2 regions of the Lentibacillus sp. genome follow, and region 1 is predicted to be linked to the other one. Evidence: predicted binding sites of a transcription regulator. Region 1 holds the regulator's gene; the other holds the start of a gene.
What was found. The regulator LexA, encoded in region 1, represses DNA repair genes until DNA is damaged. The targets are predictions, from matches to a motif close to CGAACATATGTTCG.
Positions count from the first base shown of each region.

Region 2: the regulator LexA is predicted to act here: its motif matches at 2,802-2,815, upstream of addB (helicase-exonuclease AddAB subunit AddB).

Region 1 covers NZ_DATGTT010000065.1:10,925-16,336, forward strand. Annotated here, with positions in the region: gene VK097_RS11520 (methionine gamma-lyase family protein) at 1-1,201, shown strand, start outside; gene glnA (type I glutamate--ammonia ligase) at 1,329-2,666, shown strand; gene lexA (transcriptional repressor LexA) at 2,955-3,578, opposite strand; gene VK097_RS11535 (YneB family resolvase-like protein) at 3,990-4,628, shown strand; gene VK097_RS11540 (DUF896 domain-containing protein) at 4,713-4,946, shown strand; gene tkt (transketolase) at 5,033-5,412, shown strand, end outside.
Region 2 covers NZ_DATGTT010000060.1:33,158-38,569, forward strand. Annotated here, with positions in the region: gene addB (helicase-exonuclease AddAB subunit AddB) at 1-2,551, opposite strand, end outside; gene lepB (signal peptidase I) at 2,916-3,470, opposite strand; gene VK097_RS10670 (TVP38/TMEM64 family protein) at 3,539-4,201, opposite strand; gene VK097_RS10675 (YhjD family protein) at 4,453-4,842, shown strand; gene VK097_RS10680 (competence protein ComK) at 4,790-5,311, opposite strand.

The DNA of each region.
Region 1 (5,412 bases):
GCACGCAAATATCTCAGCGGTAACCGAAATGAGTCAGAGGCGGGTGCTTGATGCTTTCAAATCCAACCGTGTCAGTGATACTCATTTTTATTCGACCACTGGTTATGGATATGATGATTTGGGCCGGGAAACATTGGAAAGAGTCTATGCTGATGTGTTCGGAGGGGAAGATGCGCTCGTCAGACCGCAGATCGTTTCCGGGACTCATGCCATATCAACCGCTCTGTTCGGCCTTTTGCGGCCGGGCGAGGAATTGTTGTATATTACCGGTAAACCTTACGACACATTAGAAACGGTTATTGGCATAAACGGTCAGCATAGTGGCTCATTAGCCGATTTTCATATTACATATAATCAGGTCGATTTACTGGATGACGGCTCAGTTGACTATCCCGGAGTCAGGCGAAAACTGTCTCCAAAAACGAAAGTAATTGGCGTTCAGCGTTCAAAAGGTTATGACGACAGACCGTCTTTTACAATCAGCGAAATTGAAGAAATGGTCCGCTTTGTCAAATCGATAAATGAACACGCGATTATATTCGTTGATAATTGCTATGGCGAGTTCGCTGAGGAACGCGAACCACTGCATGCAGGTGCAGATGTTATCGCAGGGTCGCTGATTAAAAACCCGGGAGGCGGACTTGTCCGTGCGGGCGGATATATTGCCGGGAAAGAATCGTATGTAGAACAATGTGCCAATCGCCTGACAGCACCAGGACTTGGAAAGGAAACTGGTGCAACATTTAACACCTTACAGGAGATGTTTCAGGGTCTTTTTATGGCACCGAACATTGTTGGGGAAGCTTTAAAAGGTGCTGTCTTGACGGCGAGATTTTTAGAATTGGCAGGCTTTCGGACAAGCCCGGGTTATGAAACGTTTCGTACAGATCTGATTCAGACGGTTACTTTTAACAATGCGGAGAACATGGTTGCATTTTGCCAAGCGATCCAGCAAAATTCACCGGTTAACGCCTTTGTTACCCCGTACCCGAGCGGAATGCCCGGTTATCAGGATGAGGTCATTATGGCGGCTGGTACGTTTATACAAGGTGCGAGTCTTGAATTGACTGCAGACGGCCCGATCAGGGAACCATATACAGCATTTGTGCAAGGGGGGTTAACATATGCTCATGTGAAAATTGCGCTTGAATCAGCAGTTAATCATTTAGTTGAGAAAGAATTAATATTTTTAACCGACTGAGAGCAGGTCTGAAAAATTTACGTTAGTGTTATAACTTTACATAGCGTTCCGATGTCTCTAATATAAAGGAATAAGGTTTATGGTGGTCGATTGATATGCTGTTAAAAATGACTTAGGAGGAAATTAAATGGCATCAGGCTTAACGAGAGCACAAATCATGAAACGAATCGAGGAAGAAAATGTCCGATTTATCCGGCTTCAATTTACCGACATGCTTGGAAATATCAAAAATGTTGAGATTCCGCTCAGTCAATTGGATAAAGCTTTGGACAATAAAATGATGTTCGATGGCTCATCCATAGAAGGGTTTGTCCGTATTGAGGAATCCGACATGTACCTGCATCCTGATCTGGATTCATTTGTGGTATTTCCATGGACCTCGGAAAAAGGGAAAGTGGCCCGGTTTATTTGTGATATATATAATCCTGATGGGACCCCATTTGCGGGATGCCCGCGTTACAATTTAAAACGAAAGCTTCAGAAAATGGAAGAGCTCGGTTTTGATGCGTTCAATATAGGTACAGAACCGGAATTCTTTCTGTTCAAACTGGATGAGAAGGGCCAGCCTTCATTGGAACTGAATGATCGCGGCGGCTATTTTGATCTGGCACCAACAGATCTGGGTGAAAACTGCCGGCGGGATATTGTTCTGGAACTGGAAGAAATGGGTTTTGAAATTGAAGCATCACATCACGAAGGTGCACCAGGTCAGCACGAAATTGATTTTAAGTATTCAGATGCTGTTAAACATGCCGATGATATTCAAACATTTAAATTGGTCGTCAGGACAATTGCAAGAAAACATAACCTGCATGCGACCTTTATGCCAAAACCGCTCTTCGGGGTCAATGGTTCCGGAATGCATGTCAATATGTCTTTATTCAGGAATGGCGAAAATGCGTTTTTTGATAAAGATGGGGAAATGCAATTAAGCGATGTTGCTTATCAGTTCACTGCCGGGGTAATTAAACATGCCACAAACTTCACAGCAGTTACGAATCCGACGGTTAATTCGTATAAACGACTGGTTCCAGGCTATGAGGCGCCATGTTATGTAGCGTGGTCCGGCACAAACAGGAGTCCGCTTGTCCGCATTCCGTACTCCCGCGGTTTAAGCACCCGTATTGAAGTGCGAAGTGTTGATCCTGCCGCCAATCCATATATGGCGATGTCAGTGTTGCTTGCAAGCGGACTGGATGGTGTTGAAAACAAATTAACACCGCCTGAATCAGTTGATCAGAACATATACGATATGGACAAAAAAGAGCGTGAAGCGAATGGTGTCAAGAGTTTGCCTGAAACACTTAAGGACGCTTTGTTGGAAATGCAGAAAGATGAGACGGTTGTTGAAGCACTGGGCGAACACTTATATGAACATTTCGTTGAAGCAAAAACGATTGAATGGGATATGTTCCGTACGACTGTTCATCCATGGGAGAGGGAGCAGTATTTGACAACCTATTAAAATTCCAAATGTTATTTACATTAAAAACAAGGCTTGGCATCATGTTGCTGTGATGGCCAAGCCTTGTTTTATTCTGCCTTAACGGGCAGGAAGACCCTCACTTCAATATTTCAAGGAAGCCAGGAAAGATAAGTGGGGGATTAGCTGCCCGTAAAGTCCGATTCCTTCAACTAACATGCAGTGGGGAAAAAAGTATCCCACTGAATGAATATTATATAGCTGCAATAACTGAATAAAACTACAGTAATAAAATATGGTCTATAAAGCAGTTAAGTTTTTATTACTGTTCTATTCAACATTACGATACAAACCGACTACTTTGCCCAAAATGGTCACATTTTGATAGATAAGCGGCTCCAACGTTGCGTTTTCAGGCTGGAGGCGAATGTGGTCTTTTTCTTTAAAGAATCGCTTTACAGTGGCTTCATCTTCATCGGTCATACCGACTACGATATCACCATTTTGTGCTGTAGTCTGCTGCTTAACGATGACCATATCCCCGTCCAATATACCTGCTTCAATCATGCTTTCTCCCTCAATAACGAGTACAAACAGATTCTCATCAGTACCTGTTACCGAACTTGGCAAAGGAACAAATTCTTCAATATTTTCCACGGCGGTAATTGGAATGCCAGCGGTTACCTTTCCGATAACAGGCGCATATCGCGGTTCTTCCCTTGGGATATTGCTTTCTTCTGAAAGATCTAAAACTTCAATTGCCCGTGGTTTTGTAGGGTCACGTCTGATAAACCCCTTACTTTCCAGCCGTGCCAAATGGCCGTGTACGGTTGAACTGGAAGCAAGCCCCACAGCCACTGCGATTTCCCGGACCGACGGCGGATAACCCTTTTCGCCCACTTGCTCTTTTATATAATCGAGAATGGCTTCCTGCCGCTTTGAAAGTTTCGTCATCAATTAAACACCTCGCACATATTATTTATTGAAGTAAGTATAGCATGTTCATCTCAGTGAAGCAAACATTCGTTCGAAAAAACTGTTGACAAGATCATTTGTTCGTATATAATAATAGGTAAAACCGAACAAAAGTTCTTGTCATTATAAAGGAAAGGATGGTTCGTATGTTTGAAAGAATAACGAAAACTGATATATTTTATTTAGTAGCTTTTACATCTGCATTAATATTTTTATATTTTTCGATGATCACAAGCGGATAACATATAAGTGGGTGTTCAAAAAGGAGGATAAAGAGGGCAGAAAGTTCGAGACGGCGCGGTTTCGAGCAGTGGAGCAATAAGCCAACGAAGAAATTCGATGTGTCATTTTTACCGGACTTTTGAACAACCTTTATAAGGGGATATTAAATTGAGAGCAATTATTTATTGCCGGGTCAGTACTGATAAAAAAATTCAGGAAACATCATTGCAAAGGCAGAAAGAAGAACTGATGAAGCTTGCCGGTGCCTATCATTTTACAGTCGCGGAATGTATTGAAGAACAGGCGAGCGGCTATGAAATAAGCCGGGAAGGCGTTTTTCGGATGCTGGATTATTTTTCTGACGAACGGGCGGACTGTTTGCTTATTCAGGATGAAACGAGGTTGGGGCGGGGGAATACCAAAATTGCTTTGTATCATCAACTCCGAAAATTGGATGTCAATATTTATACGTCTTTGTATGAAGGCGAACTGGAATTGTCTGAAGCAGATTCAATGCTGCTGCAGATTGTCAGTATTGTGGAGGAATATCAACGGAAGATTCATAATGCAAAAATTAAGCGGGGTATGAAGAAAGCCGTTGAGAATGGATTTGATCCGAGCAAGAATCTGTCAAACCGCAACAAGGCTCCGGGAAAAGAACGAAAAGAATTTCCGATTGAAGAAGTCGTCCGGTTGAGACAGCATGAGCTCACCTTCCGGGAAATTGCTGATACATTGAATGGATTGGGGCACTCTGTTTCAAAAGCGACTGTGCACCGCAGATATCAGGAATATCTCGACACTTGAATATGAATAAATTGACGTGTAGTATTAGAAGGCAGGAACAGTCATATTGTTCTTGCCTTTATTGATTTTCAGGAGGTTTCATCTATGATTTCAGAAGAAAAGCTTAATCGGATAAATCAATTAGCTAAAAAGTCAAAAGAAGAAGGCTTAACTGTTAAGGAACAGACTGAACAAAAGGAGCTCCGCGAAGAATATTTGCAGAATGTCCGAAAATCTTTCAAAAATCAGTTTAAGTCAATGACCGTAAAGGATCCTGAAGGCAGGGATGTCACGCCGAAAAAAGTGCGTGATTTACAAGATAAGAACAAAAAACATTAATCATGTTATGACTTGTTACAATAACAGTTTCATTATAGAATTAAAAAGGATACGAATCAATGTTAACAAGGGAAAGGGGTATCGTTTTGTCAGAAACAATCGAACAGCTATCCATTAACACAATCAGAACTTTGGCAATTGATGCAGTAGAAAACGCAAGCTCCGGTCATCCCGGTCTCCCAATGGGCGCTGCACCGATGGCGTATACATTATGGACGGATTTCATGACCCATAACCCTGGTAATTCCAAATGGTTTAACCGGGACCGCTTCGTTTTATCAGCAGGTCATGGATCGATGCTTTTATATGGACTGCTGCATTTATCAGGCTATGATGTCACCATTGATGATCTGAAGTCGTTCCGTCAGTGGGATTCCAGAACACCGGGCCATCCTGAAGTCCACCATACTGACGGGGTTGAGGCAACGACAGGCCCGCTTGGACAAGGCATTGCCATGTCAGTCGG
Region 2 (5,412 bases), on a different contig from region 1:
GCGAGAAATCCTTGCCTGAGTTCTGAATCCATTCGGTGATTTTTTTCAGTGCTTCATGAAAAAGCTGACCAATATCAGGTGCATCGAGTTTATATATTTTTCGTTCCTGCAGCTGCAGACTGTATTGGGCAAAATGCTGATATGAACAACGGTAATACGTTTCAAGCCGTGACACACTGGACTTCACCTGTTTTGGATACAGCCGTTCAGTTGTCTGCTGTGATAAGTTAACCGGCTGATTTTGGTAATACAGACTTTGCAAAATGGTATATGTCGTACTGTATTTGGGCTGATTTCGCATGTACCAATTCAAAACATGCCACCATACTTCTTTCACCGGGTACCCTTTGCGGCTGCGGGCAAGCTGGGCAGTCAGCGCTGATCTTGTTTTAATCGGTGTGGTGATAAACCGCTGGGCATCAGTCAGCTCTTCAGGGTCTTGGAGCAACAGATGATCACAGCAAGCAGGAAACAGATCCTCCACCCGCTTAACCAGCTGTGACGGCATTTTTGATTTACCCTCCTCATCACTGAGCGGATAGCTGATCCATAAATAATCTTGAGCCAAAGTGAATGCCAGATACATATAAAACCAGTCATCCAGCAGTTTCCGTTTACTGCTCTCCGCCAGTTCCATTCCCTGTTCTGCCAGAATGCTGCGCTCCTGCTCATTAATCAGCCCATCCTCTGCCTGGTTCATCGGCCATACGCCATCATTGACGCCAAGCAAAAATGAGCATTGCATGCCGCTGATCCGGGAACGGTCAATCGTGCCAACAATGACATGGTCAATACTTGGCGGAACGTGAGCGAATGTCAGTGACTCAAAACCCGCTTCGATTGCAGCACGGAACGTTTCCATCGTCATCGGCTCTTCACCGGCCATTTCAACCATTTCATCCAGCAGCTGAATGACAGCATTCCATACTTGTTCCTGTTCACGCGCTTTTTCAATTTGGCCTTCCGCGTCAAAGGTTTCCCGCATTTTTTCAAGCCGGCCGGGCACATCAAGCTGTTCCAGCAGCAAATAGATGATTTCACATCGTTTTCGTACCGTTTCAGCCTCGCGGATTTCCTTGTCAAATTCTTGTAAAGCAAGGACCACCTGATTCCGGTACGCATTAATCCGCTGCTGTGTCTTCCTTTCTGCATCCGTCTGGGCTGATTGGTCAAACCCAAGGAACCGCTGAAAGACCCATTCGTTATCAGCAAACCACTGTTGCCGGGACCGGACGCCATATTCAAGCACATAATTCTCCAGTTCATCGATCGCATCATCAGTCAGCGGATGGTTGGCATCACGGGACGGGATGAATCCTGTTTTTAACACTCGGAAAACAGCATCATAACGCCAATTCCCTTCGACGATATCCATAACCGAACGGATAAATTCAATCAGTGAGTGATTCAGCATGCTTCGTTTTTCATCGATAAAAACAGGTATATCATGGTCATCAAAAATCGTATCGATCAAATCATGATAGACATCGGTCTGACGAATAAAGACCGCTATATCTCTAAAACGATAATGCTCTTCCCTGACAAGACGGAGAATTTCCTGGGCGACTCCTTCGACTTCTGCACGCGGGTGAACCGCCTCGGCGATCTGGATAGGCACTTCATCGTCATATACAGGTGCAGGTCTGACATCAAAGTACTGTTCCAAATGAGCAAAATACGGGCGGTTCTGTAACCATCCATCATCCCGGTCCAATATGCCCGGTTCTTTTATGGGAATGTTATTCTCCTGTGCGATTGTCCGCAATGTTTGGTATGTCTCTTTTGTCTGATAAAACAAATCCAGTTCAGAAAGATTATCCTGGTCCGGGATATCAGCTGTTAATGCCACCGTCACCGAATTGCATTTTTTCATCAGGGCTTCGACAACAAGCAATTCCTTCGGTGAAAACCGGTGAAATCCGTCGATATAGATATCAGCATTCTCAAGCTGCGGCGCCGCCTGTATTTTATCGGCAAGCAGCTGCAGCTGATCCTCACTATCAATATATTTATCTTCCATTGCACGCGTCAGGTTTTCATAGATATAAGCCAGATCATTGAGCTTACCCGCCAGTGCAGCCTCACCAGGTTCTTTATGAACAAATTGCTGCATCTGTCTCATTTGCAAATCCAGCATTTCCGGTGTAATCCGGTAACGTTTGAACTCAGTAATCATGTTCTCAAGCTGTTCCAGAAAACCCTGTTTCTCCAAAGCCTTCTGAAATATATCCCATTCACTTTCTTTTTCGGCGATTATTTTACGGAGCATCATTTGGGTTCCGACCGAGCTGATGAACTGTTTGGTGCTGCCGCCGGTTTCCTGCATAACGCGCCATGCAAGCCGCGAAAAACTGACCACCTGGGCACGGATGCTTCCTTTGATAGCTTCATCCTGAAATAATGCGTATTCCTGCTGAAATGTCATTTGATCAGGCACAATATAAAAGATTGGCGACCCTTGTGGGTTGTCGGTTAATTGTTGCCGTATATCATTCAAAATCCGTTCACTTTTGCCGGTTCCGGCTCTGCCTAATAAAAATCGGACTCCCATACATTCCGCCCCCTGCAAATAATAGGCTGTTTTCTAAAAGATTGTTGATTATAACACAAAATCCATAAGCTGCGACGTAACTTAAGGTATAAGTTGGTGCGTCTTCTACCGCTCCGAAAATACACGCCGCTTTCCGCGGGCGGCTGGTGAGCCTCCTCAGGCTGACGCCCTGCGGGGTCTCACCTATGCCACTATAAAATAATAAAACCTATTTCTCATTTTAACAGAGAAACAGGTTTTAGACACTTTACAAACGTATGTTTTTCATTCCAGCAAACGGCCGGATAATAACGGCTGACGATCTATAAATGCCCGATTTGTTCAACTAACATTCAGTGGGAAAAGCGCCCACTGAATGAAGTTTCTACTTTTCCCCGAAACTTAATTGCATTTCTGAGAACGGCCAGTACTTGACATCCACTTTCCCGACAATTGTTTCGGCGTTAACAAACCCGATTTCACGGCTATCGAGACTTTCGCCGCGGTTATCTCCCATCACGAACAGTTTTCCTTCAGGCACTTCGGTTTTTCCAGTGACACCTTCCAGCGTGAAATCTTTCGTATATGGCTCTTTATCGCTCATTTTTCGAAATCGCTTCAGAAAAGGTTCTTCTATATATTCACCGTTAATATACAATTTATCATCCTTGTAAACAATCTCATCGCCGGGCAAACCGACGACCCGCTTGACATAATCATCCTGTTCATCCGCATGGAACACAACAATATCGAAGCGTTCTATATCTGTCAGGTTATAAACCACTTTATTGACCATCAATAGATTGCCGTCATACAACGTTGGTTCCATTGATTCGCCATTGACAATATAACTAGCAAACAAGTTAGACCGGAAAATAATGGCCAGAACCAATGCAAATAGTATGACCGGCATTATTTTACGAAAATATCTCTTATTCATTTCAGTTTCCTCCAGGGTATGACAAGTTTCTTGGCGACATTCCACTTATACTAGTCTACCCTGTTTATTCACTTTTTAACCTGTTCACGCTCGGAAATTTCCCTTATGATCGTCTTTCGTTGCAGACGCCTCTCAATATATTTCCCAAACAGCCAGAACAGGACAATACAAACTCCGACAACAATTGTTCTGACCGGCTTCTGTGCAAATTCAACGATGCTCGAACCGACAAAGGCAATCGAAAAAATCATGACCGTCTTACCCATGAGTACCGCCAGGATAAACTGCCGTATATTAATTTTTGACAGCGCCGATACAACGTTGATCACCGACGACGGGGAGAATGGAAAACACATTAATAGAAAGAGCGGACCGAAACCATGCCGCTCCACCCAAGTGGTCACTCGAACCACTTGCTTGTTCCGGCTTATTGCCCTGAATAACCGTTTGTCCCCAAGTTTTCGAATAAGTAAAAATACCATTATCGCACCGACGCATGCCCCTGCCCACGATAATATAAAACCTTTCCACAGACCATAAGCCGCTGCATTGGCCATTACGAACACAATCAGTGGCAAAAATGGGAGGAAGGCCTCAATAAATGGCAAAAGAATGCCCGGTAAAGGCCCCAGACTTTCGTATTCATTTAACAAATGCTGGAGATACTCGTCCAACTTGTCCTGCTCAAGCCAAATTCTCCAGTCCATAATGCTGACGTTTAACAAATACATGTATCTTTGTCCCCTTAATCTGAAGCGTCTTTTTCGTCTATTTTCCAGTATAACTGTTTTTGTTTTAATTTATCCGTCATTCGTAGATTCAGCAGCCATTACCGAAAATTTTACTTTGGTACGCCTTTTGACAAGGCTGTATATACCTCTTTCTCTCCATTTTACCTTATATAAAATTTTTTAGTGTATTTTTTGTTCATTTTATCATATAATAAAATGCAGAACTAATGTTCGGTTACGGAGGGGATGACATGCGCTATCTGAATGACGAAGAATTACAGCTTGCTTCACGCTTCCTGTTTCTTTCAATGGCGATGGTGGTTATTCAGCAGGATCTTTACAACATCCGGAACGGCACATTTAAAATAAAAGAACCTTATATAGACCTTTTGGAAAAAATGAATACCGAAGCCGCAAATGAACGCAGAAGGCTGCAAAAAGCGATGCAGGATCAAAAGATTCGGGTCGTTACACTGAATAAAAATGATTCCTTTTCATCTTACTTATTTCTTTGCAGGGGACGTGAAGAGAAGCGAAATTATTTTAACCCGGCAATCCGCAAAAAAGTGGAAACGATCATTCAGGAACTTATGCAAAAGGCTCTGCCACTTTATCAGCAGCATGATTCTGCAAATACTTGATACGGTTGTCCAATAAATACCGGTATTGCGCCGTCCGCTGCACCTGATTGAGCATTGAACCAAATGAAATTTCAAAAAGAATGGATTTATGATTCTTAAAAACTATCTCCGTCTGCCTTCCCGGGCCCTGATTTACCTGGTCAATATGTGAATGGGCAATCCATGAACATTTTGGGTTGGCAGGCGAAGTCGTGGGAAAAAAATACATGCCGCTGGTTGGATCAATGGAGACGGGGGCTTTATGTGTGATACCGCAAATGCCGCGTGTTCCATCCTGTCTGCCACGCAGGCTGCTCCCAAAGAACTTGCATGCATAATCAATAATTTTACTTGGGGGGTGGGGAACAGAATATTCTTCGTGCTCTTCCAAAACCAGTGTACTGGTACTTCCGTTTTCATTCTGCTGCGCGATAACTGCCATTGTAAGGGGAGTCACTTCGTGTGATGAAGAATAAAAATTATCTATCATTCTTTTTTCATCCTTTCATGTATCATGAAAAGAAAGAGGTATACCTATAATTTACCAATTCTAAATAAAAAAGACAATATAAATTTCACTATTTTCTTAAA